2 regions of the Chryseobacterium sp. PTM-20240506 genome follow, and region 2 is predicted to be linked to the other one. Evidence: riboswitches for the same ligand, from Rfam matches in the RefSeq annotation. Region 2 holds a riboswitch; the other holds the start of a gene.

Region 1 (15,975 bases), 1.7 Mb from region 2:
TGTTGTCTTTGTTGATTACATATACATATTTCTTTTCCAGCTCTTCAAAAGTTGCTTTCTGAGGAATCAGCATAGCGTTGGCATAGGGAGCTGTAATCTGTATATTTCCGGTTTCCCCATATCTGAGAAGACCCTTAGGGTTAGAAAAAGTTGCTCTATATGCAATATTTCCTGTTTCATTATCAAAATCAGACTCGATGGTTTCCACAATACCATCCTGGCTGAATGTTTTTCCATTGGCCATTTTTAAACGGACATGCATAGGATCATTGTCCTTTCTGTCACTCATCTGATTCAGGTATTCAGCCTCCGGAACATTGAAGTATACCCACATCTTGCTGTTATCCGAAAGTTCTGTGATCAGCTCGCCTTCGTCTACCAGACTTCCTTTCCGTACATGCAGACGGCCTACAATTCCGTTAAAAGGAGCCCTGATCTCAGTAAATTTCAGGTGTGTATTCATTGACGAAAGCTCAGCCTGGGCTTTTTCATATTTCGCCTTAGCCATTGCCATTTCCTGTGGAGCTACAATATCTTTATCTGAAAGATTTTTAGTGTTCTGGTATTCTATCTGAGCATATTTTGCTTCTGCCTTTGCCCTGTTAACATCAGATTCATAAAGGTTGGGCATAATTTTAAATAGCAGTTGTCCCTTTTTTACATATTGACCTTCATCTACATATAAGGTCTGGATATAACCTTTTTCCTGAGCACGGAGTTCTATATGGTTAATGGATCGGATTTGTGCTACATAATCTTTGTCGATTAAAGTATCTTTCACTAGCGGGCTTGTTACATTGAAAACCGCAGCTTCTGCTTTTTCTTTTTTCTCTGATTGACAGCTTATGCATAGCAAAATAATGCACAGGTTTATATACATGAGACTTTTCTTGACCATGATAATCATTTTATAGTAAATTTTTTTAATTGAAAAAATAAGGTTGCAGGCTCTCAGTATGAGAACCTATAAATTTTCCGTAAAAATATACTAAGATCACAGCCGGATGACCCTGTACTGGATGTACAGGTCATCATTGAAATATTTTAGATGTTCTGAATTAGCAAGTGAAACAGCACTCTGTCTGTTATGGAATTTCGTAACGAAATCAGGTTTCAGATGTCCGATGTCAGTCCCTAAACAGATTGGAGGTCCCGTAAAACCGGATGTCTCTACATTATCATCGTTTTCATTATCGCTTTCGGAAAGGTTTGCTCTAAGCTTATGGTAGGGCAGGTGTGAAACAACATATTGATCATGAAGTTCATGGTCCCTTAGAAAAGCATAAGAATGTTTTATATTGTTTTCCGAAGAATCATCACTTACGGATTTTGAATTGAAGTTGACATCAAAATCGGGATACTCCGGTATCTGACCAGAGTACAAACCTAAAACAGTGAGTAGTGCAAATAAAAAGGTAAACAAATATTGATGAAATCTTCCCCGCATCCAATGACAAAGGTAACTAAACTTGAAAATTGAAACAAAACGTGGGGATTAAAAATGTGTTAAAAAAATGATAAAAATGTAAAATATAATTACAATAAATGCCTGATTGCAAGTTCTTGATGAGAATGTATCCAAAAAAAAGGGGAGATTGAAGGGGATATGGTGGTGAGAAACTGAAAAATTGAGTTTCGTATGAGGAGTTAAGCGTTAAATTTTTGGTGATAAACCCTCGTTTGGAATTTCTGCTGTTCCAAATTAAAGAGGGTAGTCGACCATTCCTTAAATTTAGCGGTTTAAGGAGGCAAAGATTTTGTGAATAAAAATTCTCTGAAAAGCCTTTCCTAAAAAGAAAAATTGACTTTCAAAAAGATAAAATCTTTTAGAAAATCAACGTTTTTTTTGTATTCTTTTCGGAGCTGTTTTTACTCTTATTTTAAATCTTTTTTGGGATTTAGTGTTTTTACGCATATTTGTGACTATTTCATACTTAAATGTACTGATTTTTCCGATTAAAACAAATATTTTTGTTATAAATTAAAAATTAATTTTACGTAACCTTATAAGACATATCTGTGAAAAAAATACTTATTATCGTTTTAAAAGCTTTAGGAATCATCCTCGGGATCGTTGCTCTTTATGTTGTTCTTGCCCTGTTAGTCCCGTTTATCGGGGTTTCAGCGAAGGATGACGGTGAAAAGAAAGAGATTCCAATTTATATTTATACCAATGGAGTACACACGGATATTGTAATGCAGGTAAAAAACGATCTGCAGGACTGGAGTACAAAAGTTCCTTTCTCCAATACCACTTCAAAGAGAACTGATTATCAATATATAGGAATCGGATGGGGAGATAAAGGTTTCTACCTGGACACTCCGACATGGGCTGATTTAAAATTTTCAACAGCTTTCAAAGCTGCTTTCTGGTTAAGTGAATCTGCAATGCACTGTACTTATTATAGTACGATGAAAGAAGGAGAAGACTGTAAAATGATTATGATCAGCAGGTCCCAGTATAAAAAATTAGTTGAATTCGTAGAAGCCAAATTCGATAGAGATAAGAATGGTAATTTTATTCTCATCCCGACAAATGCTGTGTATGCTGATAATGATGCCTTTTATGATGCTAAGGGAAGCTACAATTTCACGTATACCTGTAACACCTGGACAAATGATGCCCTAAAAGCTGCGGGACAAAAAGCAGCCCTGTGGACGGCTACAGATTTTGGAATATTCAGGCATTATAAATAATTTTTAGTCAGAAAAAATATAATCCCTTAACTGATGATAACTGAAATTGAACAACAGACCCTGGACATTGATTGGTTTCTCACGGATGGCAAATACATTGGATTTATGGCTTCTGCAGGAGGAAAGTTACCTGATTCTGTAGCTAAATCAGCAGAAAATCATAAGAAATTAGTACATTATTTCAGGAATTTGCCTGTAGTATCAGATTTTACAATTAATCCCGAATTAAACTCGGTCTTAATTGAAATATATCGTAGTAAAGCAGATGAAAGATATCTTGAAGATTACATTTCAATGGCAAAAAAAGGTTTGTATTCATTTGATAAAAGTAACTTTAATCATTTTCTTGATGGTAACTACCACCTGGTAGCGAGCCCTGTGAATCCTCTAACATTAGAAGATTTACCTGTGGATATATCGGAGATCCTTATAGAGACCCAATTTCAGGATAAAATAAACCAAATGCTGAAAATGGACATCTCAAGTTTATAAAATTGGAATTTTCCAAAATTAACTTTTCAGATGCCTCATTGAACATTTTTCCACCATTCGTTAAACTTCTGATTTGTTTGGTCTAAATGAACTAATTCGCCGATCATAGGAGTTGCTAATCGATAAGTTTGGTTCTTAGAAAGAGCAGTGATTTTTTCCAAAGGTTCTTTCCAGGGATGGTTGGCCAGGGTGAATTTAGAATTATGCACGGGTAATAAATTTTGGGCACCCAGCTCTTTTGTTCCCAAAGCAACTTCTTCCGGAAGCTCATGTACCGATTGCCATGCTTTATTATATTGCCCACATTCCATAATGGCCCAATCAATTTTTCCGTATTTTGAACCTATAGATTTAAATCTATCATCACGACCTCCGTCTCCGCTGTAGTACACTTTCATAGAAGGTGTCTGAATCAGGAAAGAAAGCCATAATGCCTGTCCGCTTCTGAATCCTCTTCCGGAATCATGATGTGTAGATTCCGTAAATATGATAAATTCTGGCTTTACGTTTACGGATTCGTACCAGTCTTTTTCTATAATCTGATCGGGTGTATATCCCCAGCGTTCAAAATGAGCTCCGTTCCCTAAACCACAGACTACATGTTTTGTCTTTTTTTGCAGTTCTTTTACGGTTTCGTAATCCAGATGATCATAATGATCATGCGATAAAAGTAGGTAGTCGATTTCAGGCAGGTCTGCTACCGTATAAATATCACTTCCTTTATAAGCCGTAACACTTCCAGGGATAGGGGAGGCTTTTCCACTGAATACAGGATCAACAAGGATCTTTACGCCATCGAGTTGAAGAAAAAATGAAGAATGCCCAAACCATACATACGCGTTATCATGAATATTCAGTGCTTTTAAATTGGTCTTTATGGATGGTAGCGAATCTACGGGGCTTCGGTGTGGAAATTTTGTAAACAGGGTTTCGTACAATACACCCGGCATCGAGTAGCCTTTAGTAAGCGTTGGCCTCTCCACAATATTCCTGAATCTGCCATCTTTATAATGGGAAGAAGCTTTTATCAGTTCAAGACGTTTACCCTCCGGCAGGGCTCCGAATTCCTCCCGCCTCATATAGAAAAAGGTAATGATACCAAGAACAGTGATAATGAGGACCAGCAGGATCAATATTTTCCGGAATACTTTTACAATTCTTTTCAAGGTGATTGATTTTTTACTTCAAAATGTTTTTAGATGTCCAGATCACCCGGAACATCAGTGATGTGTTTTTATTACATAAAGATAATACTTCCCAATAAAGTAATGATGGGTTTATTATTTATAGGACGATCGACTTTGGATTATACTTTATCTGGATTTATTTGAAATAAAAAAAAGACCCCAAATGGGGCCTTCTGTGTGATTTGATATTATCTTATCGGAAAATATCTGGAAAACTATGCAAGTTTTACGTTTACTGCGTTTAATCCTTTTTCACTTTTTTGTACTTCAAAAGTTACTTTATCGTTTTCACGAATAATTCTTGTGCTTAACCCTGAAGCGTGTACAAAGATATCCTGTCCTCCGTCTGCTGGAGAAATAAATCCGAAACCTTTTGTTTCGTTAAAAAATTTTACTGTGCCTTCTTGCATTGTAATTGTTATTAAAAATTGTTGTTATTTATTATTTGATCAGTTGAATATCAATAGCAGAAAATCCTTTCGGAGATCTCTCTTTTTCAAATGATACTTTATTTCCTTTCTTTACGGGTTCCGCACAGTTGTTGGAATGGAAAAATACATTTTCCTTTGTTTTATCTTCTGTAATAAAACCATAACCTTTTTCACTGAAAAAAGTAATAATTCCTGATTTACGGATTTCCTCTTCAGGAATAGGAGCAGCTCCCAGCTGAATATCATCAAGGTTAATTTCTTGCGTCTCTTCAGGTGGAGTAGAAGTAAGTCTTCCGTATGAATCCACATACGTTAGCATTTCATCAAGTCCCTTTCCTTTATTGTTATTAGTTTTTCGTTCTTCACGGCGTAAAGCCTTTTCTTTTTGTTTTTGAATTTTTTTCTTGAAATTTTCTTTTTTAGAGAAAGAATCTGCCATAAATTAATTTTATTATTTAGTTATTATATTAAAGTACTGGAGCGGATCGGCGTTATAAAGCCTGTCCGTTTTTTCTTTTTTTCCTACGGGTATCACTGTATGATCTGCATTTTTTTCTATAGGTGTAGGTTTAATCTCCACCGGGTTGCTTAGCAATGGATCAGCAAATCTTTTAACCTTGTCTGATATGACCGAAGAAAAAAGTAAGGTTTGTCTTTTATGAGGAAGAAGTTTAATAACTTTCTTCACATCATTCACAAAATTCGTATCGAGCATTTTATCTGCTTCATCTAAAACCAGGATTTCAATCCTGGAAAGACTGATAGGTCTCTGATTGATTAATTCAAGTAAAGCAGCAGGAGTTGTTATAAGAACGTCCACTCTTACTCTTAAAGCGGCAAGCTGATTTCCTTGTGATGTTCCATCATGAATGGTCAACTGGGATAAAGGAAGATATTTACTGTAAATTCTGAAATCTTCTTCAATCTCCACTGCTATTTCTTGTGTCGGCGTTAATACCAGTGTCCGTATTTCTTTATGTTCCGGTGCGCTTTTCTTCAACAGCTGAATAACAGGCATGGTAAATGCTGCTGTTTTTCCAGGTTCCTTAGGTCCAAACCCCAAAATATCTCTACCCATCAAAATCTGCGGAATAACATCCGCCTGTATTTCTGTCGGTTTAGAATATCCTGTCTCTGTAGCGGCGCGGATAATGGGATTAATTAAATTTAAATTTTTGAAATTCATTGATAAGGTTTGCCGAATCTTCGACCTTTGACCAATTCTTTATCAGGAATTGAATATTTATTTTATTGTTGGTGTATCGGAAAAAAATAATTTTTCCCGTTGTTTCATTTGCTTTGTTCACCAATAATCTGAATAAATAAAGATCGTTGCTGAGTTTGCAATAGCGTGGCATGCCTCACATTAAATGAGCACCTCTATACGCCCGTAAACCCTGGAGCCTGCGTAATGGTCTTCTTTTGTAATTTCTACTGAGAGTAAATCTCCTAAAGGAGTAAAAGGATCTTCAAATTGTTTTTCTATTCTTTGTTTTTTAAAGTTGCCTGTATATATATTCATTCAAGAAATAAATAAGGGTTAATTTTTGGCAGCTGAAAAAGCAAAAACTGAAAGAAAAAAATAAGTATTCTAAACTGTAACAGATAGCAAAGGCAGAGGCCTGGTTATTTATTAAGTGCAAAGATACGAAAAAATAAGGGATAATCGATGTTTTAATTAATTGATTTTCAAAAAATTGTTTAAAAACAGCTTTTAGCCATAAAGAATCGGGCTTCTGTTTGTAAATATAAGGTCAAAATCTTTTGTAATGGGTTGTTTTTTTAATTAATGTATTACATGATCCTGTCAGCAACATTATATCTGCTAACAGGATCTGTTTGTTGAGGTTGCTTTTCCTCCTCTAAGCTAAGAAAATTAAAATATTGTCCACATCTGTTCCAAAAAATAACAATGTAAATATGTGAAAGGAATAGTCTTATTTACTTCAGCTTCAGTTCGTATATTTTTGCAGGGAGTGAAAATGCTTTCAGTGTGGTCGTTTTTATAAATTCAAATCCAACCGAATTGAAGAATGAGAGCATGGGATCATCTTCAGTTATGCTGATCCAGATACGATCTGTAAAAGTAATAGCTGATCTGCTTTTGTTCCATAATGATTGTCTTATTTCAGGCTGATCATATTCAGGAAGGATAGAAAAATCAATTATTTCCGTCATTCTCTCCCCTTCATTTGCTTCCGGATATAATGATCCGCTTTTAAAAAGGCAATAACCGACGGGTTCATGATCTGCAAACACCATAATGAGCTGGGTGGATAAGTCATTCAGGATATTGATCATTTTCCTGTATTCTACATTTTCGGCAAGGTATTCTTCAATTTTTTCCGATGAAACTTTTCCAGAATAGGTATTTCTGATATATGGTCTCATGACAGCAAAAAGGTGATCGATTCCCTGGTCTGATCCTACGGTAAATTTGGATATAATTTCCATTATGATTCTTTTTTACCCAAAGCTAATGGATTATTAAACTGTTGTATGAGTACAGTTGAGTACAATTGAATCAGTACAGTTGGTTTTTAATCATTTGTGCGAACACATTTGTACATTTGTTATGAAAAAGATGAAACGCCATGAAGACGTACAGATATGAGATTTTTACCACTGCTATTGAAGATAAAATAAAGACTGGAATGTTAAAGCCCGGCACCCGTCTACCATCTGTGAGAGAGATTAAAGAAAATTATCATCTGAGTACAAGTTCGGTTCAAAGTGGTTATGATCATCTGGTGATGAAAGGATGGGTGAAAAATATTCCCCGCTCCGGTTATTTTGTAGCAGATGATGTTCCACAAATAAGCAGTGAAAACTTACCACTTTACCCGGTCTCAAAAAATGAAGTTTTCAATAAAAATGTTGCTCTGATTTCATCAAGAAATAAGCCCTCCGAATATGCCTCATTTAATTCGGCGGCACCTACGGATCTATTGATTCCGCAAAAGCTCATTTTAAAAAAAATGCAGAAAGTGATCCGCGAAAAAGGGACTTCACTTCTTCGCTACTATCCTGCTAACGGGTCTTTAGAACTAAGAGATCTTATCGCTAAACGTACTTCTCAATATGGATACACATTGCATCCTGAAAAATTAATCATTACTGATGGAGCATTGCAGGCACTTTACATTGCCCTGGCATCTGTGACGAATGCCGGTGACCTCATTGCTGTTGAAAGTCCGTGCGTTTTTTCTGTTTTGGAAGTAATTGCCAATCTGAAACTTAAAGTCATAGAAATTCCTGTCCGGGATAGAAATGGTTTTGATACGGCATATTTAAAAAAGATATGCGCGGATCATGATATCAGATCTCTTGTAGTTACACCTAATTTTCACAATCCTACAGGAATTCTGATGTCGGAAACTGTAAAAAAAGAACTGCTTTCCATTGCGGAAGAATATGAGTTTCCGATTATCGAAAATGATATTTACGGAGACCTTTATTTTGGCAATGAGAGACCTTCGGGGATCGGGAGTTTTGATACCGGTGGTTGGGTAATAACTTTTTCTTCTTTTTCCAAAACATTGGCTCCCGGTATTCGCCTGGGATGGATGCATTCGGGAAAATTCCATGCGGAAGCAGAGAGAACCAGGTTTGCCTTAGGAAGATCTGTTGCTCCGGTATATCAGGAACTGGTCATTAAACTGCTTGAAGACCATAGCTATGATAAACATTTGCGTTCATTTCGTAAACAGCTATATAAGCAGGCCAAAGATGTGTTAGAGATATTAAAAAGCCATTTTCCGGATGGGGCTTATTTTGAAGATCCTCAGGGTGGATACAGCATTTGGGGAAGTTTGCCTGAAGGAGTGGATATGGAGAAATTTTACGCTTATTGCGAACAGCAAAGAATATTATTTACTCCCGGAGAAATTTTTAGCCTTACCGATCAGTTCAGGTACCATTTCAGGATTATTTTTGCAGAACGTATCACATCCCATAGCCTGTTGGCTTTGCAAAATATAGGTGAGAATTTGAAACAGATATTGTGAGTGTTTTTCAGGCTTTTATCTGTTAATTCAGAATCATATTTTCATATTGAGAGCATATGCTTTTCTCAATAATCGTGTTTGTCGGATTTTTTTGCAAGTGATTTTTACATAATCAAGATCATTTTAATTATGATTTTGAAAATTGAAAATATATTTATAATGCCTATTTTCAAAGAATTACGAATTCCTAACTGTTGTTCGTAAATAATTATTTTCGTGTTTCAATAAAATACCTATATTTACCACCAAGGAGTTCATTTATACTTCTTTATCAACCGGAATTGGTTACACTTAGCTGTGAATTAAAAGGGAATCGTGTGTGAATCACGAACTGTCGCGCAACTGTAAGTAACACTCAAAAGGTTTTTATCAATCAGGGTTCACTGTTCTTTTTTTGAATGGGAAGGACGATAAAAATTGTTACAAGTCAGGAGACCTGCCTATTTCGAATTGACGATGCTTTCGCGATCTGAAGCTTATAGTCAGGTATGATACGATGTGATAACAGTGCCCGATATCTTTTTGTGTACATTATCATTTTTAAGAAATGGTTTACAGGTTTTGCTTTTCAGGGCTGTATCATTTCTACAGCTTGCTCGTATTAGTCCCTTTCCATAATTTTCTCTTTTACAAAGTATTGTGAAGTTTTATCAGCACCTTTTATATTGATTTATAAGCATTACAGGCTGATGGCAGCAATCTTTGACCGGATTGTTATTACATGAAAATGTAATGAGGCTGTTCAACCATTCATTAAGGTTTATAGGTCGTTTAATTATTTTAATCATTTAAAGAATAATCTTTCTTTAAATTGTTGGAAGAATGTGAGTTAAAATACATCAAAACGAACAATAATATTAAAGATGAGTAAAAATGTAAGTCTAGAGTCTGCCGGATTACGTTTCCGGGAGACGATGCAAAAAGAAAACCCTCTTCAGATTGTCGGGGCTATCAATGCCAATCATGCATTGCTGGCGCAGCAAGCAGGATTCAATGCTATTTATCTTTCCGGAGGAGGAGTTGCTGCAGGATCGTTGGGAATTCCGGATCTGGGAATTACGACCCTTGAGGATGTTCTGATCGATATTCAACGAATAACCAATGTATGTGATTTACCTCTATTGGTGGATGTAGATACGGGGTTTGGTCCTTCGGCATTCAACGTAGCAAGAACTGTAAAATCATTAATTAAAGCCGGAGCAGGTGCTTTGCATATTGAAGACCAGGTGGGAGCGAAACGTTGTGGGCACCGTCCAGGTAAAGAAGTGGTAAGCAAAGAGGAAATGGTAGACCGTTTGAAGGCTGCTGTTGATGCTCGGACGGATGAAAATTTTGTGATCGGGGCACGTACTGATGCTTTTGCCAATGAAGGGCTTGAAAAAACATTGGAAAGGGCTGTTGCCTATAAAGAAGCCGGAGCAGATTTCATCTTTGCGGAGGCTGTTCCTGATTTAAGCTATTATCAAAAGTTTGTAGACGCTACAGGTATTCCTGTACTGGCCAATATTACAGAATTCGGAATGATTAAAATGTATACTGCTGATGAACTGAAAGATGCGGGAGTCGGTTTGATTTTATATCCCCTTTCTGCTTTCCGGGCGGCAAATAAGGCAGCACTGAATGTTTACGAGCATATCCGGAAAGATGGAACCCAGGCTCATGTAATTGATACCATGCAGACCCGGGAAGAGCTTTACAAAAGTATTGGATACCATGATTACGAACAAAAATTAGATAACCTATTTAAACAGAACAAGAATGTCAATGAATAACGAACCAACATTTAAGCCTAAGAAAAGTGTAGCGCTTTCCGGGGTTGCCGCAGGTAATACTGCACTTTGCAGTGTAGGAAAAAGTGGAAATGATCTCCATTACAGAGGTTATGACATTTTGGACCTCGCAGAAAAAGCAGAATTTGAGGAGGTAGCCTATCTTCTTATTTACGGACAGCTACCAACAGGAGCCCAGTTAAAAAACTATAAAGCCAAATTGAAATCACTGAGAGGATTACCACATTCTGTAAGAAATATCCTGAAAAGTATTCCTGCAGCTGCCCATCCGATGGATGTAATGCGCTCCATGGTTTCAGCAATTGGAAGTATTCAGCCTGAAAAAGACGATCATAATGTGGCGGGAGCAAGGGATATTGCAGACAAATTACTGGCATCATTCAGTTCCGGACTTTTGTATTGGTATCATTATACGCATAACGGAAAAGAGATTGATGTAGAAACTGATGATGATACTATTGGGGGCCATTTTCTTCACCTGTTGCATGGTAAAAAAGCACCCGATTCCTGGGTGAAGGCAATGGAAATCTCTCTTAATCTGTATGCAGAGCATGAATTTAACGCTTCCACTTTTACTGCGCGTGTTATTGCGGGAACCTCTTCAGATTTTTATTCCTGTATAACGGGAGCTATCGGCGCTTTAAGAGGTCCTAAACATGGTGGGGCGAATGAAGTGGCTTTCGAAATTCAGAGTCGTTATAATTCCCCGGATGAAGCGGAAGAGGATATCAGAAGGCGTATTGGTAACAAAGAAGTAATTATTGGATTTGGACATCCGGTGTACACTATATCGGATCCGCGAAACGTAGTGATAAAAAAAGTAGCGAAAGAACTTTCCGAAGAGGCAGGAGATATGTTGCTTTATCATATTGCTGAAAGGCTGGAAACCATAATGTGGGAAGAAAAGAAAATGTTCCCTAACCTGGATTGGTTCTCAGCGGTTTCGTATCATCTGATGGGAGTACCAACCCTTATGTTCACTCCGTTATTTGTTATTTCAAGAGTCACCGGATGGAGTGCCCACATCATTGAACAAAGGCAGGATGGCAAAATTATCCGTCCAAGTGCCAATTACACCGGGCCTGAAAATAAAGAATTTGTTCCTATCACAAGCAGATAATACAATCAATTTAAAATATAAACTAATTAAACTTAAAACAAAAAGATGTCATCACACATTTCAAATGAAAGACCACAACCGGATCAGGTATTAACAGATATTGCAGATTACGTATTGAACTTCGAAATTAAAAACGACCTGGCCTGGAAAACGGCCCACTACTGCCTTTTAGATACTATTGGATGTGGATTGGAAGCTTTAACTTATCCTGCATGTACGAAATTATTGGGACCTATTGTAAAAGGAACTGTTGTTCCGAATGGTGCAAAAGTGCCGGGAACTCAGTTTCAACTGGATCCGGTTCAGGCGGCTTTCAATATTGGAGCTATTATTCGTTGGCTGGATTTTAATGATACATGGCTAGCTGCAGAATGGGGACATCCTTCTGATAACTTAGGAGGAATTTTAGCAACCGCTGACTGGTTGTCCAGAACCCATATTGCAGAAGGAAAAGCTCCTTTGAAAATGAAGCAGGTGCTGGAAGCCATGATCATGGCGCATGAAATTCAGGGAGTAATTGCTCTTGAAAATTCATTCAACAGAGTAGGTTTAGATCACGTTTTATTAGTGAAGTTGGCTTCTACGGCCGTTGTAGGGAAATTAATTGGATTAACCCGTGATGAGCTGATCAATGCGATCTCATTGGCCTTTGTGGACGGACAATCTTTAAGAACATACCGTCACGCTCCTAATACAGGAAGTCGTAAGTCATGGGCAGCCGGAGATGCCACTTCCAGAGCTGTGCGTTTAGCATTAATTGCCAAAACCGGCGAAATGGGTTATCCTTCGGTACTTACGGCTAAAATATGGGGATTCTATGATGTTTCATTTAAAGGAAATGAATTCAAATTTCAGCGTGAATACGGTTCTTATGTAATGGAGAATGTATTGTTTAAGATCTCTTTCCCTGCTGAATTCCATTCACAAACAGCCGTGGAAGCAGCTATGACATTGCACCATCAATTAAAAGGGATGGGTAAAACAACTGAAGATATTAAAAAAATTACTATTCGTACGCATGAAGCGGCTATCAGGATTATCGATAAAAAAGGTCCCCTGAATAATCCTGCAGACAGAGATCATGCGATTCAATATATGGTAGCGGTACCTCTTATCTTCGGAAGGCTGACTGCTGCCGACTATGAAGATAATATTGCTTCAGATCCAAGGATTGATATTCTTCGTGATAAAATTGAATGTATCGAGGAGGTTCAGTTTACCACTGATTACCATGATCCTGAAAAACGTTCCATTGCCAATGCATTAACAGTAGAGTTAAATGACGGAACTGTTTTGGAAGAAGTAAAAGTAGAGTATCCTATAGGACATAAACGAAGAAGGGATGAAGGAATTCCTGAACTGATTAAAAAGTATAAATTGAATCTCGCCCGTATATTCCCGGAAAAGCAGCAAAGACTTGTATTGGAAAATTCTCTGGAGTATGATAAGCTGGTTAACCTCAATGTTAATGAGTTTGTGGATCTTTTGATTGTTTAATTATCTGAAATTCAATAAATAATTTCAGAAAAATAAAATAAATACTGACTTACCAAACACCTTAAAACAGATATTTGATTTTTTTTCAAAGCCTGAACAATCGTGAAGTTCAGGCTTTGATATGTAATAACTTTTTATTGAAAATAAAATTGAAATTGTATCGAAGAATACCTACGTTTTGATGACTCCTATCAAGCCTGCAAGGATAGCCATTCCGAATAAAAGATAGAACACTTTCGTTGGAACATTTTTCCCACTGTATATTCCGCAAAAAGTTGAAACTCCTAAAAACAAAAATGATTTTGGTATGATCTTATACAAATTGATGTGAGGGTATTTCAGGACGACAAGGAGAATTCCTGTTAATAAAATGGTAACTCCAATAAGAATGTTTTTTTTATGAAGGACCTTATTCTGTTGAGGAAATAATATGGCAAGCTGAATAATAAATACTAAGAATGCGATGAAATGTAAAACCAGAACGATATTAAATAAAATCATGATAGTATTAGTTTATGGTTTTGTAAATAATAAAATCCACACGACAGACAAATGATAACGGCGATCAGGTGGGAAAGTAAATGACCGGCTGTGGAGCCAGGATGTGATAGTACGACGAAGAAGTCTGTAGCTGGAATGATAGTTCCTAAAACCAGGATAACACCTAATGCGAAGAACTGTTTTTTCCCTAAAAGAAGGATAATGATCAATCCAAAGAAAAAATCACGGATTCCTTTGATATACTGAAAAGAAAAATCCCCATTGGTAACAGTACGGATACCATAATCTATTTCAGCACCAACAGGATTAATAAAAAAGCGGATTCCAATGTAAAGTAAACCAATACCTGAAATGAGGCTAAGCCAGAATGATGTTTTTTGTTGTAAACGTTTCATAAGAACTTTATTTTGTTGATACAAAATTCTTCAACGTTTAATAGAAATTGATGCACCCAGGTTAATAAATCATAAAAGTGATATTCTTTTTCTGATTCTGCTCAATGATTGTGGCTTTACTCCCACATAGGAAGCAATATAATATTGAGATATCCTTTGTTGCAGATCAAAATGCTCCTTAATAAATTTTTCGTAGCGGGATTTTGGAGAATCCGTATAAAATGAATTCCTGTCTTTTAATGTTTTGATAAGAACATACTCAATAGATAGCCGTCCAAATCGCTCTCCATTTTTTACCTGTTCATACAGCTTCTGAAGATTTTCATAGCTGATGGTCCAGATCCGGGTATTTTCTAAAGCCTGAATGAGTTGCTTAGATGGTGTCTGCGGGCCAAAGCTTTCAAAATTACAGGTAAATTCATTTTCTTTTGAGAAGCCATAAGTTCTTTCTTCCCCATCATCATTGATGTAATAACGGACAAGACCATTTTCAATAAAGCCGACATATTTGCAGATTTCACCTTCCTTAAGGAAAAAATCTCCTTTTTTATATTCTTTCAATCTGAATAAGTTCTGAATTATTTTTTCTTCATCATAACTTATTTCTACTATCTTTTTTATAGCCACAAGTAAAGCATTATCCATTCTAAAACAATTTAGTTAGCGGTAAAACTTATATCAACAGTATAATTTTGATAATATGGAAAGTTACGGCTTTCAATTAAAGAATAATAAACTTTGCGCTCAGTATTTTATTGAGCAGATTACTGATATTGGTATTCGATATTACTCCACAAAACAACATCACCGGATTCGGTCATTTCTGCTGGTTTATTAAAAGCACTTTTACCGAAAATAGTTTCATATTGTGTAACACCAAAAGTGTTCGTTTGTGAAATCAGCATGGGTCCGAAATCAGTTCTTGGAACTTTTTTTACATACCGTAGTGATCTCTTTAATGTAAATGAAGATTTTTCTCTGTTAAAATTACCGATATAGGTCAATTCGTTATGATCATTGATAAATACAGAATCCTTGTCCATTGTAATGGTATATTTTATGCCGGCTGATGTTTCGGAAATCAGCTGTAAAGAGCTGTTTTTTATGTCAAGACTTATTTTCCTCCATATTGGTTCCTGATAAGTTCCCCAATAAGCAGTCAGATAAGATTCGCCGGGATCAGATTCCTGGGCAATCGGTCCTTTATAAAGAGTAACATTTTTTACAAGATAATTTTTATATTCCAGGTTATATAATGTTTTTTCCGTTGGTTTTGGTTTTTCAGAAATATCATCATTTCCCGCACATGAAATGAGTAATGTCGAAACTAAAAGAATATTGAGAATAGGTTTCATTGCAATTTAAAATTGTATCGTCAGGATAGTTTTTACGTATGTTTAATTCACGGTAAAGATACTTATTATTGTATTAAATCTCCTCAAATACTTTATATATGGGCTTTTTAATAATTGTTAAATTTGCAATGAGCTAGTTTTTAGTAATTTAATTTTTGACAGTATTCATTAAATTGCGTCAAAAATGTGATGGAAAAAATACTTTCTTCAATTCTAATAAGGTTGACTGTTTAATTTAATAAGCCCTTTCAATATTGATTTCTTCATAAGTGTCCCACATATCAGTAGTGATTTTCGTTACCGTTAGTTCATTGCCATTTATTGAAGCTTTGTAATTGACAAAATTAAGGGTCATATTTGAAGAGGAACTGTTATAATATCCCTTTTGTATTTCATATTTTTCGCAGTTTATGTACGATACAAAAGTTGCAGGAGTAGTATCGATAAGCTGATCGATCTGGTAGTATGATTTTGCAGCACAGGTACCATCATGCGATACGGTA
Region 2 (15,975 bases):
ATGATATTTTAAAAGAACTTAAAGAAAAAAACATCGAAATCATCGAGGGTATTGTTATCAGAACCGGAGCAATAGGCAAAATAAGGTCCGTCTACTTCCGGGATCCTGATCAGAACCTGATTGAAGTGAGTAATTATATTTAAAATCTTCTTGAGCATGTCCCCAGATAAAAACGCCTTGGCTAAAATCCTTAGTAATTTCGAACAGGAAGAATTGCCCAGCAAAACCTTGCTAACGGAAGAAGGTAAGATGGCGCGTAAATTTTACTATCTCAAAAAAGGAGTTGCCAGAGGTTGGCTTAATAATGACGGTAAGGAAATTACATTTCAGTTTTTGTTTGAAGGAAACTTTATTTCGTCGTGGGAAAGTCTGTTTTATAATTCTCCAAGTATTTATAATATCGAAACGATAGAACCCTGTACTGTATATAGCACTTCTATTGAGGATTTCAGACAAATAATTGAAAATAATCCGGACAGCAAGGAACTTTATTACAGCTATCTACAGGAACGCTTACTTAAATATCAGAAGCTCTTTATTTCCCGTATAAAAGATTCTGCAGAGGAAAGATATAATGAGCTTATAAAGCAATCCCCCGAGATTTTCCGCCGGGTTCCTCAGTATTATATTGCATCTTATCTTGGTATCACTTCTGTATCATTAAGCAGGATCAGAGGAAAAAAAATCTAGTAAGAGATCTGCTCTATATAGTAACTCCATGGTTATTCTTCACTTCTGCCATTACAAAAGTACTGTGTGTGCTTCCTATCGAGTCGACGGAACCTAATTTATTAAATACAAAATCCTGGTAGTGTTTCATATCGCGTACCTGAACTTTGAGAAGGAAATCAAAATCACCCGAAATATTATAGCATTCCGCCACTTCGTCTATCAGTGTAATTTCCTGTACAAACTCATTTCCCACAGACCTGTCGTGGATCTTTAATTTAACCTGACAGAAAACTGTAAAACCACGATTCAGTTTCTCAGCTTCCAGGACAGCCGCATAATGTTTGATATAACCCTCCTGCTCCAACCTTTTAACACGCTCAAAAACAGGAGATGGAGAAAGATTAATTTCCTTTGCCAATTCTTTAACGGTCAATTTTGCATTTTTTTGAAGTATTCTCAACAATTGAAGGTCTTTATCGTCTAGTCTTTCCACAGGATAATATTCTTTTTTCGATTTATATTTTCAAATTTACAGAATAAATAACTCACAAATTCAATTCAAACAAAATAATATCCTTAATTTTTACATTTACACCAATTAAACATCTTAAATTAATACCTTTACAACCTATTTTGTTCTTTAACATACTTCATCAAACGGAAAAGGTTTTACTTAAGGTAGATTAATAGGGAATCGTGTGGAAATCACGAGCTGTCGCGCAACTGTAAGTAACACAACAGAGGTTTTTGTCCCTGAATATCCACTGCTACAAGCGGGAAGGATGACAAAAACTGTTACAAGTCAGGAGACCTGCCTATTCCGAATTGACAATGCTTTCGCGGTCTGAAGCTTTTGGTCATACAGATGATACTTTTGAACGTATTGAATTGGGTTTTAAACTCAGAATTTATTTGAGTTTAAACGTAATGTTTTTTATGAAAATTAATTTCAGGCTACCCAACAAACTATCCCTCACTGGAAAAATTACGTCTATATTGTATCTTCTCTATTGCTAAAAACTATTTCCCGATTGCGTCATGAAGCATTATAAGAACTTTTAAAACCAAAATTTAATTAAAAGTTTAAAGAAAATGCAAACACACATCCTTGGCTATCCGCGAATCGGTAGCAACAGAGAACTTAAAAAAGCCTGCGAACTATATTGGGCAGGTAAAACATCGTTACAGGAACTTTTAGAGGCAGGAAAAAAGATCAGAAAGCAAAACTGGGAACTACAACAAGAAGCAGGAATTGATCTGATTCCATCCAATGACTTTTCTTTTTATGATCAGGTATTGGACATGACATTATCTGTTGGAGCTATTCCTTCCCGTTATCAGGATATTACATCAAATGAGCTAGATCTTTACTTTGCTATGGCCAGAGGTTATCAAAAAGACGGGCACGATATTACAGCCATGGAAATGACAAAATGGTTTGATACCAATTATCATTATATCGTTCCAGAATTCCAAAAAGATCAGCAATTCAAATTATTCTCCCATAAAATCGTCAATGAGTTTATTGAAGCGAAGGAAGCAGGAATTCATACAAAGCCTGTTATCCTTGGATTGGTAACCTATTTATTATTAGGAAAAGAAAAAGAAGAAGGTTTTGATAAATTGGATTTAGCACAAAATCTGCTTCCGGTTTACGTCGAGATCTTAAAAGAGCTTGAAAACAACGGAGCAGAATGGATCCAGCTGGATGAGCCGTTTTTAGCACTAGACCTTGATCAGAAAGCAAAAGAAGTTTACCAGAACATTTATGCTGAAATTGCCAAACAGTTTCCGAACCTTAAATTCATTGTGACAACCTATTTTGATGGGTTAAAAGATAACCTTTCATTGGCCACTACTCTACCTGTTGATGCACTACACATTGATCTGGTAAGAGCCTCGGAACAATTGGATGAGGTCATCAATGCAATTCCTGAAACATTGATCCTCTCATTAGGAGTCGTAGACGGAAGAAATATCTGGAAAAACGATTTCAATCAGTCTCTGGTTTTCATCAAAAAAGCTATTGCTGCATTAGGTTCTGAAAGAGTTTTCATTGCACCGTCATGTTCATTACTTCATTCTCCTTTCGATCTTGACCTGGAGAAAAATGAAAATATACTATCTCCGGAGATCAAACAATGGATGGCTTTCGCCAGGCAAAAAGTTTATGAAATTGTTACCTTAAAAAAATTAGCTTCAGAAAACCCGGATTACAATACTTTACAGGAATTAGCTGAAAATAAAAAAGCTATTGAAAACCGAAAAGTTTCAACACTAATTCACAATCAGGATGTGAAAAACCGTGTTGCTGTAACTACAGAAAGTGACGCACAGAGAAACAGTCCTTTTAATGTGAGAAAAGAAGCACAGCAGAAAGCATTGGAGCTTCCTTTATTTCCAACAACAACAATTGGGTCTTTTCCTCAAACCAAAGAAGTAAGAAGCTGGAGAGCTCAATTCAAGAAAGGAGACCTGACCGCCCAGAAATATGATCAGCTGCTTAAAGAAGAAACACAGAGAACCATCCAATGGCAAGAGGAAATCGGAATTGATGTATTGGTACATGGAGAATTTGAACGCAACGATATGGTCGAGTATTTTGGGGAACAGCTCGCAGGATTTGCATTTACTCAAAACGGATGGGTTCAAAGCTACGGAAGCCGCTGTGTAAAACCGCCGGTTATTTATGGAGATGTTCACAGGCCTCAGCCAATGACGGTTTACTGGTCGAAATATGCCCAGTCATTAACTCAAAAATGGGTAAAAGGAATGTTGACCGGCCCCGTAACCATTCTTCAATGGTCATTTGTACGTGATGATCAGCCTCGTTCTACCACCTGTAAGCAGATTGCTTTGGCAATCCGTGATGAAGTAAACGATCTTGAAAAAGCAGGAATCAGAATTATCCAGATCGATGAACCGGCTATCAGAGAAGGTCTTCCTTTGCGTAAGGTAGAATGGCAAAATTACCTTCAATGGGCTGTAGAAGCTTTCAGAATCTCCGCAAGCGGTGTCGAGGATGCTACACAGATCCACACGCATATGTGTTATTCAGAGTTTAATGACATTATCCATAATATCGCCGATATGGATGCCGATGTCATCACGATAGAATGCTCAAGAAGCCAAATGGAGTTATTAAATGCTTTCGCAGACTTTAAATATCCAAACGAGATCGGCCCCGGAGTGTATGACATTCACTCTCCAAGAGTTCCATCAAAAGAGGAAATGATTGCATTGCTGAAAAAAGCACAAGCCGTAATCCCTGCAGAACAGCTTTGGGTAAATCCGGATTGCGGATTGAAAACCCGTCATTGGGAGGAAACAGAAAAAGCATTGATCGCTATGGTAGCAGCTTCGAAAGAATTGGCTGCAGCTTATTCGACTGAGAAAGTTTAATAGAACTGATCATTATTTTTTTATTTTGAGGCAGGGGTGAAAGCTCCTGCTTTTTTTTGTGGTTGGTAACAATTTGCTAAACAATTAAATTTTCTTATTTTAGATTTAAACTAATATTTATAAAATCAAACATGAAGTATATTTCTCCTAAGAATTGGACTGACCTAGCAAATCAACAAGGTCTTTTATTTTTTGCTCAAATTTTAAATGAATCATTATTTGACTACACGTTAGACACTTATAAGCCAAAAGCTTTAAATATACGATTATTATGCATTGAAACAATTACTACAATTGATGACGTTAAAGAAGGCTTAATAAAAAAGCCTAATATTGAGCACGTGGTAGATGAACTGTTATGGAGTTTAAATAGTGATTTTTTAGCTAAAAAAATTTTAAATAATCAATTAAATGAAATCATAAAAGAAATCAATTTAAAAAAAAATTCACTTTCTGAATTGAGGCAAATAATAATTCTATTATATCATTATTTTGACAATCATAAATATCTTAATGAGATTAAAAGTACATTAAAAATTTTAATTCCAGTGGGAATAGAGAAAGAAAAAATTTATTCATTAACAAAATTATTGATTACAGAATTAATAAATTACGGTTATTCTCCTGAATATATCTATTACATAACCAATAAATTCTTTTTTAACTATTCAACTACTATTACAATAAACAATCCTGACATTTTTTTCAATTTCTTTGATTTTAAAAAAAAGAACTATTCTATTATTTATAAAGTAAATAAATTGTTTAAAGAATTCGATGATGTGGCGGAAGTTTTAGGTTTCAAAATTCAAACAACATATAAAAACAATAAATTAAAAGGTCAAGAACTAAACTTCATAAATTCAAAATTAAAAACTCAATATTTTGTAGTTTTTAACATACAAGCTATTGATGATAAAGAGGCCAGAACTGAATCAGAGCATGTAATCTTAAAGCTAGGAAATATGTTTTCGTTCTATCATCATAAAGAAGCTCCCGAAATTTCTGAACTTGCGATTGTTATTAATAAAACAGATAAATATTCCATTTTAATGGATAAACCTACAAAATCTATTATAAAAAAATCTGATGTCAATCCCTTCATAGCAACTCAAAAAGTTAAAAATATTTTTGAAGATTTAAATTTACTTGATAAAACCATTCACCGTCTTACAAGAGTTATAGACTTACATAGTATTGCTCTATCATCAAAAGAAATAGAAAACAAATTACTAAGCTTATGGACAGCAGTAGAAACTTTAATACCAAAAGATATTGAATGTGGTAAGGATAGAATTATTCAAATTATCGATGCAATTATCCCTTTTCAAATCTATGGCTATATAAAAAAACTATTAGATCAAGCTGGAAATGATTTCAAACATTTTGACAGAAGAAAATCAATTCAAACTATTCGTTCAGTTGTTAAAAATGATGAAACCAATAAATTTGAAATTTTAGCTGCTTTTATAATGACGAAAGAGAATGCAACAATACGGGAAACTGCAAAAAACTCAATTCAAAATAATCCTTTACTTCAATATCGTTTATTTTCACTAAATAAAACTTTAAACAATAGTAAAAGTATATTAAAACTATTGGAAGATCATAAACTTAAAGTTGAATGGCAAATCCGTCGCATTTATAGGGTAAGAAATTTAATTGTACATTCTGGTAAAAAACCATCCTATGTCAATTTATTAGTAGAACATTTACATAATTATTTTGATGATATGTTAAATTACATAATAGATAAGGGTATAAGCGAAAAGCGAATTACAACAATTAACGAGGCCATATTAGATTGTCAATTAAAAAATAAAACAATGTTGGAAAAAATTAAGCTATTAAAAGATTCTGATATTGATTTAACGAATTATAAAATTGTAAATGATCTATAAACTAAATAAAGTATTTTATTTCTATATGATTCTTATAATCAATTAAAAATAGACAAAGAAAATTTACAAAATAAAAAAAGCATTATCATGTCATGCTTTTTTGTTTATATAATATTATCATGAATAATTCCTGCAAAATTATTCATTTATTCTTTCACCTCCTTCTTTTCTACAGTAATTGGATACATCAGTAGCAATCACATCTGCAATTTGTTGTTGAGTATATCCTTTTTTCTTCCTTAGTAATTTTTCTTTTTGCATAATCTGCTTTTTTACAAATATAAAAAAAATAAGACTTTGTTTCTTTAAATGCTTCTAAGGTATAGGCAAAAACTAATTTACTCCTCATTGTATTCCATCTTCCTACACCAGAAATCATATCCAAATAAATTAATAATGAATAAGTTATGATTTTCTGGAATTAATTACCTAATTTTGCACCCCGAAAAAAGGACCATATAACGGAATATAAAATAGTATTGTACGAATTCATACTTATGGATATAACAATTACATAGAATCCTTAGAATCAATAAAATATATAGATATGAAAAGAGTTGGTGAACATAGAAAGCTTCTTGGGGTAGATAAAACAGTCACATTACAGGAGTTAAAAACCATTTACAGGAATACGATGAAAGATTCTCATCCTGATAAATTTATCGATGATGAAGCCGGAAAACTGGAAGCGGAAGAAAAAAGCAAATCTGTAATTGAAGCTTACCACTTTTTGGTGAGCATTAACCCGGAAACACAGGAAAAGTATAAGGAGGAATATGTAGAAACAACTACAAAATCTAATATTCACGATTTCTATTTTGAAAAACAGGTTCTTAAGATCCAGCATTTAAACGGAATGATGTATGAATACCTGGGAGTACCTAGAAACACCTATATCAAAATGGTAAATGCTGATTCACCAAGCCGTTTTGCAAGAAGACACATTTACGGAAACTTCATCTACAGAAAATCCGGTGAGGCCATGGCAGATTAATTTTTTGTATAAAATAAAAGCGAAGGCTTTCAGTTTATTCTGGAAGCCTTTTTATTGTGGAGAATAGAGTTTAAAATTTTGTTGGCAGCACAGGGAACAATCAAAAAAGCGTATCAAAAATGATACGCTTTTTCGGTTAATTAAGGTTGTTATTTTAATCTAAATGTTTAGGAGTAAATCCGTCATCACTTAGTTCTCTGTGCTTGTAATCAGCCTTCATTTCAGCCTCATAGTCTGTTTTCTCATGCTGACCCATTCTTCTTAGAATTGAATCAAACAGAGAGTATACTACTGGTACGATGATCAAGGTAAGGAATAGAGACGATGTTAAACCACCGATAACTACCCAAGCCAGACCTTTATTAAATTCAGCTCCTGCTCCACTCGCCAATGCAATTGGCAACATCCCGAAGATCATCGCGATGGTTGTCATAAGAATCGGACGAAGACGAGCATGGTTAGCCTGAATCAAGGCATCGTGTGTATTTGATCCTGCTGCTTTTCTAGCATTGGTAAAGTCAACAATCAGGATCGCATTCTTCGCCACAAGACCAATCAACATGATCATCCCTAACATCGTAAAGATGTTCAGTGAATTTGCTGTTAAGGCAAGGATAACCATAACTCCGATCATCGCAAGCGGAATCGAGAACAATACCACAAACGGATAAACAAAACTGTCATATAAGGAAACCATTACCAGGTAAACCAATACGATAGCCGCCAGTAAGGCAATACCTAAAGTACCGAAACCTTCCTGCTGGTTTTCCATATCACCACTCCAGATGTAATCCACTCCGATAGGTTTTTTATCGCTCTTCATGAACTGGTCTGCCCATTCATTCGCAACATCCCCCACCGGTCTACCTACCGCCTTTGCTCTTACTTTTACGGAAGGTGATTTATCTCTACGCTCAAGTAAGCTTGGTCCTGAACCCATTTTCACTTCTGCAAACTGACTCAAACGAACCTTTTCTCCTCTAGGATTTGTGAACATCAGGTTCTTAACATCATCAATAGACTGTCTGTTCGCATCGCCGAAACGGATATTGATATCATATTCATATTCTCCGGCTCTGTATTTCCCGTCTGTGTTTCCGTTGAATGCTGTCTGCATTGTTTGTCCTACACTTTGAAGATTCAAGCCTAAAGAAGCCATTTTATCTCTGTCTATATTTACCTGAACTTCAGGGTTACCGGTATCTGTTGATAGTTCAGCATCTACTGCTCCGGGAACTTTTTTCAGTAGTTCCAGAATTCTTGTTGCCTCTTTTACTGCTGTAGCATTATCAGGAGCTGTTACAACCATTTCGATCGGTGCATTTTCAGCACCCAGGATACCAATTGGAGCTGTTTTAAACTCAACTCCTGTAAATTTCTCTTCTAATGCTCTTTTTACTTTAGCTGCTTTGATGTTTGTACTTTCAGCACGCTCAGATTTATCAGTAAGGTTTACCTGAACTTCAGACTGATAAGTCGTTGCCTGAGCTCCACCAAAACCTGTTGACTGCTGACCAACAGTGGTAATCAGATCCACAACATCTTTATCATTTCTTAAAAACTTCTCTACATCTAAAGTTAACTGGTTGGTCTTTTCAACGGTCGCATCTTTTGATAATTCCATTTGAACTAAGAACTGACCACGGTCGATTGGAGGGAAGAATTCACCACCAATGAAACCAAATGCTACCAACATGAACGAAGAGATCAGAATAATAAAGGTGATCACTACCGTTGATATCCTTCTTAACGTTGACTTCAGACACCACTCAAGAATGCCTGTGATCCAGTGTGTGAATTTATCAATCAGTCCTTCAAACCAAAGAATGAATTTTTCAAACCAGTTTTTACCTGTTAAGTGCTCCAACTTACCAAATCTTGATGATAACCAAGGGATAATGGTAAATGATGCCAACAATGATAATAAGGTTGCAATAACAACCGTGACGCAAAATTGTCCAAGGATGTTTGCTACAAGACCTGAACTCATTGCAATCGGAAGGAATACCACCACGATTACCAATGTAATTGCAGCAACCGTAAATCCAATTTCAGACGCTCCATCATACGCAGCCCTGATCTTACTTTTACCCATCTCCATGTGACGGTAAATGTTTTCCAACACCACAATCGCATCATCCACAAGGATACCAACCACCAGGGATAGTCCTAATAAACTCATCAGGTTCAGTGTATACCCCATCAGGTTCATTCCAATGAAGGCTGCAATTAACGAAGCCGGAATAGAAACCATTACGATAAAGGCATTTCTGATACTGTGAAGGAATAATAACATCACAATAGCTACAAGTACGATTGCCAGGAACAAGTCAAAAATAACGTGGTTGGCAGATTCAAGAGTAAAATCCGTAGTATCATTCACTACCTTCACTTTTATCCCCTGAACTTTATACGCTTCTTCTACTTTTGCTATGGTTTTCTGAACACTCTCAGATACAGCAACCGCATTCGCATCAGACTGTTTCTTAACCTGCATTAAGATCGTCGGAAACTGGTTAAATCTCGCCACTTTCTCAACATCTTTCTGAGAGTCGAAAACGGTAGCAATATCGGATAAACGAACTTGAGCTCCATCTTTATTGGAAACAACAAGGTTGTTCATTTCCTGGATCGATTTATATTTTCCGGATAATCTGATCGTAGATTTTGTCGTTCTCGATTTCAAACTTCCTGTAGGGAAATCCAGGTTGGATGAAAGGATAGCCTGCTGAACATCTCCGATGGAAAGCCCATAACCCTGCAATTTTTTCTCATCAAGATTCACCTGAATCTCTCTTTCCTGTCCACCTACAAGATCAACCTGCGCTACTCCGTTTACACGGGAGAAAATAGGCTCTATTTTTTTATCTAAAAGGTCATAAAGTTCTTTGTTATTCAATTTATTCGAAGAAACACTCATCGTAATAATAGGTAAATCATCCAATGAGAATTTATTCAGTGAAGGCGGATCTACATCATCCGGAAGGTCTTTAAGAACTGCATTTACTTTACGCTGAGCATCATTCAAAGCATAATCCACATCCGCACCATCGTTCAGCTGAACCATGATCACGGATAAACTTTCATATGAAGAAGACTCTACTTTTTTTACATTTTCCAAAGAACCTACGGCATCTTCAATTTTCCGGGTTACGGAAGTTTCCACCTCTGCAGGCGAAGCTCCCGGATAGGTCGTAGAAATTGTTACCATATTGGTTTCAAACTTCGGAATCAATTCGTATCCCATGAGTGTATAACTCAGGATACCTCCCAGTGTCAGAATTGTAAATAATACAATTACCAACGAGGGTCTTTTGATCGATATTTCTGCTAACTTCATAAGTCTACTACTTTACAATATTGATTTTTGACCCGTTATCCAAGTTGATCTGTCCGCTGGTAATTACCTGTTGACCTTCAGTAAGACCTGTAAGAATCTGTACTTTATCTCCGTACACTTTTCCGATCGTTACTTTGATCAATTTGGCAGTTCCATTTTGAACTATAAACAACTGGCCAGAGCTCACCCCGTTTACAAATGCTTCCGCAGGAACAGTAAGCATGTTCTGAGTTTCAGCTCCGTTGTTTGTTTTGAATACTGCAGTTGCATACATACCGGCTTTCAGGTTTCCTTTGTTCGGAACTTCAATTTCTACCGGGAAATTTAAAGAAGCATCACTTTTAGGAGCAATAAATGTAATTCTTCCACTGAAAGAATCTTCAGGTAGAACATTTACGCTAATTGGAACTACCTGACCTAACTGGATTTTCCCAACCTGGCTTTCATCCACCAGAACGGAAAGTTTTAAGGTATTGATATTAACGATCTCAAACATGGAAGTTCCCACTGAAACTACAGTTCCAGGCTCCACCATTTTTTTATTAATTGTACCGCTGATCCCTGCCCGGATGCTGGTATCATTTACTCTTACACCCTGAGCTTTTACAGCAGCCTGCATATTTTTAAGCTGTAATCTTGAATTATCAAGCTGTTGCTTGGTAACTCCTCCTGTTTTATAAGCATTTTCATAACGCTGATTGTCGATAATTGCGTTTTGTAAGTTATTCTGAGCCTGTGATACATCTACCTCAATAGCATCTCTTTTAATAGTTGCTAAAGTCTGACCTGCAGAAACTCTTGAACCTTCTTTTACTAGAACACTTACAATACGTCCTGCAATTTCAGAAGACTGATTCATTTCCTGCTTTGGAAGAAACGTTCCATTCGCTGAGTAATCCGTATCGATATTTTCTCTCTTTACGGTTACCACATTAACGTTGATCTTATCAACCTGCTTGGCAACTTCTTTTACTTCCTGTGTCTGTTTTTCTTTGTTTCCCGCAATCTTATAAGCTGCTAAACCAATAAGTACAGCCGCTACGATGATATATATTAAAGTTTTTTTCATTTTAGTTTATTATTGGTTTTCTAATGTATTTAATTCTCCTTTAGCTTTGATCAGTTTTATCTCAGCCTGCTTATAATCCAGCAATGCATTCGCATAATTCTGTTTTGCCTGAGTAAGAGCATTTTCAGAATCCAGAACTTCTGTAAGTGTTGCTAAACCATACTGATAATTGGATTGTGTGTTGCTTTGAACCCTTTCTGCCAGTCCTACATTATTCTTCATGCTTTCGATATTGATGATCGCATTTTCCATATTGGAAATAGCATTTTTATAATCCAGGTTCAGGCTAAGCTTAGTTTTCTCAATATCCTGATCCAGATCCTGAATATCGATTTCAGCCTGTTGAATCTGAGCCTTGGTTTGGCCACCCATAAAAATCGGAACTTTAATGGCCAGACCTATGGAAGCAAAATCACTCCAGTTGGTTCCCTGAGAAGATCCTGTGAAATAAGGAAATTTATTTCCTAATCCCTGCCATCCGTAATTGGCTGTTAATCCCACGGTAGGATAAAGATAAGCTTCTGTTGCTTTTTTACTAAACTGTAATAACTCTCTTTGTTTATTTAGTACTTTTAATTCAGATCTTTGTTCCAGGCTCACATTGGTTGCTAAAAGCTGCGGATTGGGTTCGATTGTTTTTTCTTCAAGCTCTATCGGTGTTTCAATAGGAACTCCCATATAAAACTTCAATGAATTTTTAGCCACTTCCACTCCGTTGATCAGCTGTTGCCTGTTCGATCCTATATTATTAAGCTGAACGTTGGTACGGTCCAGGTCTATAGATTTAGCAAGGCCATTATCAACTAAACTTTTGATCACATTTCTTACCCTTTCCGTATTAGCATAACTGGCTTCAATCGTCTTAAGATTTTCTTCCTGAACAAAAACCTGATAATAAGCTGTCGCTACATTTTCAATGATTTGTTCATTGGTCAGCTGTGAATTAAGAATATAAAACTCACGGGTAGATTTAGCCGCTTTTAAACCGATGAATACTCTCTGGTCAAAAATATTCTGGTTAAGCGTTACAGAGTTTACAGACTGCCATTTTGTTCCGAATGTCACCGGAATCATTTGTCCCGGCATTCCTAAAATCTCACCAGGAAGAACAGACTTCTGTAAAATAGGATTAAAAGTATTGCTGATATTAGCACTGATCTGCGGTAAAGCACCGGCTCTGGCTTCATCAATCTTATATTCAGCTTTTTTTACCTGTAAAGCAGCTTTCTTAGCTTCTGCCTTATTTTTCAGGGCCTGCTGAATGGCTTCTTTTAAAGAAACCTGTTGCTGAGCATGTACCGATGAGTAACCGAAAATCATAAATGCTGCAGCTATCCCTATTTTTAGCTTTTGTGCAGTTATACGTTTTCTTTTCATAATTTTATTACTTCGTTTATTTTTTTAATAGATGTTCTTCTTCAAATACTTTATTCCTAAAGGACGGATCATATTTAAAAATACTTTAAGCTTTTAACTAATTTTTAAATAAAATATTCAGTATGATCTCTTTTCTCTCTGATATGATCTTATCAAATTCTTTATCACTGATCATTAGATTCTCCATCAAAAGAGGACGTATTGCGCTGGGAAATACCAATAAAGAAACCATATTCAGAATAAATTGGATAGGTTTCATTCTCTCTATATTTCCTGCTTCCATTTCCGTTTCAATGTCTTCATACATCTTTTTCAAATCATCTTCCTCTATATCCTTCTGATGACAATTCCCTTTATTGATCTGTGAAACAATATAAGTTTCCAGATAAGGATACTGAAGGCTTGTTGATAAGCTGCCTTCTATAAACTGGCTTATTTTCTCTTTAAAAGGCAGATCGGAATTCTGTATAATTTTAGATTTCTCTTGTTCTACTTTTTGCGCTTCATTAAATACAATCTGCATCAGATTATCTCTTGAACGGAAATAGTAATTAATAAGCGTTCTATTCACTCCGGCTTCATCTGCAATCTCTTGCGTAGTAGCATCAAACTTCCCTTTCACAAAGAATAGGTGCTTCGCAGTTTCTTTGATCAATTCTTGTGTTTGGTCTTTTTTTGCTTGATTTGACATTTTTGTTAAACAAATTTGTGCAAATGTAGATCAAATTTTTTTTTTGACAAAATTGTTAAACAAAATAATTAAATGAATCTCATGATTTCCATCATGTTTTAAAACAAACACTTACAGATGAATGATTATTAATCCCGATAAAGTGAGGCGTTTTTATATATTTGCCGGAAATTAATAATAGATGCGGAAAATTTTATTTCTTTTATCAGTGTTCACCTATGGACTCACATTTTCTCAAACCAAAGCTATACAGGATAATCAGTATTTTTTTTACGAAAACAAAGGCCAGATTGTTGATCAGGATGGAAAAGAAAATACTGATGTAAAATATTTGTACAATTCAGCAGGGCTGAATGTTCAACTTCGATCTAATGGGTTTTCTTATGATGTATACGAAACGAAAAAGACATCCAATCCTAATTCCCAAAAATTTAAAAAAGATAAATCTTTAAACGCTAAAACGTATTATGAGGATGAATTCCTTTACGAACATTTATTTCATAGAGTTGATATTGAATTACTAAATTCAAATAAAAGTGTTGCAATTATTGCGGAGGGAAAATCTTATGATTTTGACAATTATTACAACATTCCCAATAATTCTAAAGGAATAACCAATGTACACAGGTTCCAAAAAATAGTATACAAGAATATTTATTCAAATATTGATTTGGTATTTTTTAAACCAAAAGACACTATGAAGCCCATTGAGTACAATTTTATTATCAATCCAGGCGGAAAAATTTCAGATATAAAAATGAAATTTAGTGGGGCTCCAACCTCAATTAAAGATGGTAAGCTTACCTTGGATATGCGTTTTGGAAAAATGCAGGAAAATATTCCCAACAGTTGGATTAAAAACAAGAATATAAATGTAAGTATTCCCGTTTCTTTTAATGATATTGGTAATCAAACTTTTAGCTTTAATACTCCAATTGACATTTCCACTAAAACTATTATCATTGATCCGGTTCCAACAAGAATCTGGGGAAGCCATGCGGGTGGAACAGGTGATGATTATGGTAGAATAAAAACTGATAGTCAAAATAAGGGTTACTTATTTGGTACCACCAGTAGCTATACTAATTTTGCTACTTCAGGTACCTATCAACAGAATCTTGCCGGTGGACTTGACTCTTTTTTAATGAAGTTGACGCCAAGCGGACAAAGACTTTGGGGAACATATTATGGTTTTGGAATGACTGATGTTTTCATGGATGTTGATTTTGACGAAGATTTTAGTATTTATGCCGGGGGAACTATTCAAAGAGGACCATACAATGAAAATATTGTTTTAGTAAAATTTGACAATAATGGCGCTCTTGTCTTTCAAAAAGAATTTGTTTCCAGCAGACAAGACAAGCTTTATTCCGTTTCTTATAATCAAAATAAGATATATATCGGAGGAGATGCTTTCAGTTCTGATTTCCCAACTGTGAATGCAATGCAACCAACAAAATCTACACCTCTTGGATATACAGATGGAATTTTAGCCTCTTTAAATTCAACAACAGGTAATGTAGATTGGGCAACTTATTTTGGGCAAAGTGATGGTTCAACTTCTATTTTCCATATTTTTTCTTCAAACAATGATCTTGAAATAATTGGAGCTACACAATCTTCAAATATCCCCATGATTAATGCCTTTCAATCTATAAAAGGTGGAGAATCAGACGGAATCTATATTAAATTATCGAAACAAGGAAACACCATTCTTCGATCAAGCTATTATGGAAACGCAGGATCTGAACTTGTGTTAAAAGCAAGAATTGTAAATAATATTTTAATTCTTCCGGGAAAATATACTACAACTGCTTTTCCTCAGGGGCAGCCAGGAATTTGGCGTGTTAACCTTGCGAATAATACCGTTACAAAAAACTACTTTAATTTTCATGGAGATCCTCAATTATTGGCATATCCTGACACTTCGGGAAATGTTTTCTTCACAGGTTTACATTTCAATGGCCTTCCGGATATATCGACTCCCGGTGCCTATATGGGAATGCCGGCACAATATAATTCTACATTTTTAATTAAATATAACCAAAATGATGTAAAGGAATGGGGTACTTATTATACAGGAAATGGTGCGACACAACAAGGAGAGGTAACAAAAGATAATGATGATGCGATTTATTTAACAGGAATGTCAGGTGGAAATACATCAGGTATCGCAACCCCTGGAACATTTCAGCAATTACCTGGTGGTGGAAACGATATTTTTATTGCTAAATTTAAGGATTGTACATCAGCCGCTACAGTAACCTCAAACTCTCCTGTTTGTATCAATTCATCCATCCAATTACATGCAACCGGGGGAACAACATATAGCTGGACCGGACCTAATGGATTTAGTTCTACCCAACAAAATCCTGTTATTTCAAATGCTACAGCGGCTAATGCAGGGACATATATTTGTCAGGTATCAGGGTCAGGCGGTTGTGACGGAAGCTTCACTGTAAATGTAATCGTAGGAGATACTGTTGCACCGGTTCCAAATATTGCCAATATGCCGGATGTCACAGGAGA

The links. Region 2 has a riboswitch for cobalamin ahead of metE (5-methyltetrahydropteroyltriglutamate--homocysteine S-methyltransferase). Riboswitches for the same ligand answer to the same signal wherever they lie in the genome.
Region 1: linked by a shared signal. The riboswitch ahead of prpB (methylisocitrate lyase) and the one ahead of metE (5-methyltetrahydropteroyltriglutamate--homocysteine S-methyltransferase) in region 2 are both predicted to bind cobalamin.

Annotation. Positions count from the first base shown of each region.
Region 1 is NZ_CP182581.1:4,378,150-4,394,124, forward strand. Features, by position in the region: gene ACNFU2_RS19670 (efflux RND transporter periplasmic adaptor subunit) at 1-898, opposite strand, end outside; gene ACNFU2_RS19675 (hypothetical protein) at 995-1,423, opposite strand; gene ACNFU2_RS19680 (TIGR02117 family protein) at 2,020-2,697, shown strand; gene ACNFU2_RS19685 (hypothetical protein) at 2,731-3,189, shown strand; gene ACNFU2_RS19690 (MBL fold metallo-hydrolase) at 3,225-4,355, opposite strand; gene ACNFU2_RS19695 (cold-shock protein) at 4,592-4,786, opposite strand; gene ACNFU2_RS19700 (cold shock domain-containing protein) at 4,818-5,246, opposite strand; gene ACNFU2_RS19705 (DEAD/DEAH box helicase) at 5,259-5,993, opposite strand; gene ACNFU2_RS19710 (hypothetical protein) at 6,174-6,329, opposite strand; gene ACNFU2_RS19715 (hypothetical protein) at 6,749-7,261, opposite strand; gene ACNFU2_RS19720 (PLP-dependent aminotransferase family protein) at 7,402-8,814, shown strand; cobalamin riboswitch at 9,080-9,273, shown strand; gene prpB (methylisocitrate lyase) at 9,678-10,586, shown strand; gene prpC (bifunctional 2-methylcitrate synthase/citrate synthase) at 10,579-11,724, shown strand; gene ACNFU2_RS19735 (bifunctional 2-methylcitrate dehydratase/aconitate hydratase) at 11,770-13,221, shown strand; gene ACNFU2_RS19740 (hypothetical protein) at 13,393-13,722, opposite strand; gene ACNFU2_RS19745 (DUF4267 domain-containing protein) at 13,719-14,117, opposite strand; gene ACNFU2_RS19750 (Crp/Fnr family transcriptional regulator) at 14,187-14,762, opposite strand; gene ACNFU2_RS19755 (hypothetical protein) at 14,882-15,472, opposite strand; gene ACNFU2_RS19760 (hypothetical protein) at 15,708-15,975, opposite strand, start outside.
Region 2 is NZ_CP182581.1:1,198,252-1,214,226, forward strand. Features, by position in the region: gene ACNFU2_RS05255 (VOC family protein) at 1-143, shown strand, start outside; gene ACNFU2_RS05260 (Crp/Fnr family transcriptional regulator) at 157-690, shown strand; gene ACNFU2_RS05265 (Lrp/AsnC family transcriptional regulator) at 704-1,165, opposite strand; cobalamin riboswitch at 1,320-1,506, shown strand; gene metE (5-methyltetrahydropteroyltriglutamate--homocysteine S-methyltransferase) at 1,765-4,074, shown strand; gene ACNFU2_RS05275 (hypothetical protein) at 4,206-5,975, shown strand; gene ACNFU2_RS05280 (hypothetical protein) at 6,114-6,236, opposite strand; gene ACNFU2_RS05285 (KTSC domain-containing protein) at 6,523-6,969, shown strand; gene ACNFU2_RS05290 (efflux RND transporter permease subunit) at 7,124-10,309, opposite strand; gene ACNFU2_RS05295 (efflux RND transporter periplasmic adaptor subunit) at 10,317-11,378, opposite strand; gene ACNFU2_RS05300 (TolC family protein) at 11,388-12,755, opposite strand; gene ACNFU2_RS05305 (TetR/AcrR family transcriptional regulator) at 12,853-13,446, opposite strand; gene ACNFU2_RS05310 (T9SS type B sorting domain-containing protein) at 13,628-15,975, shown strand, end outside.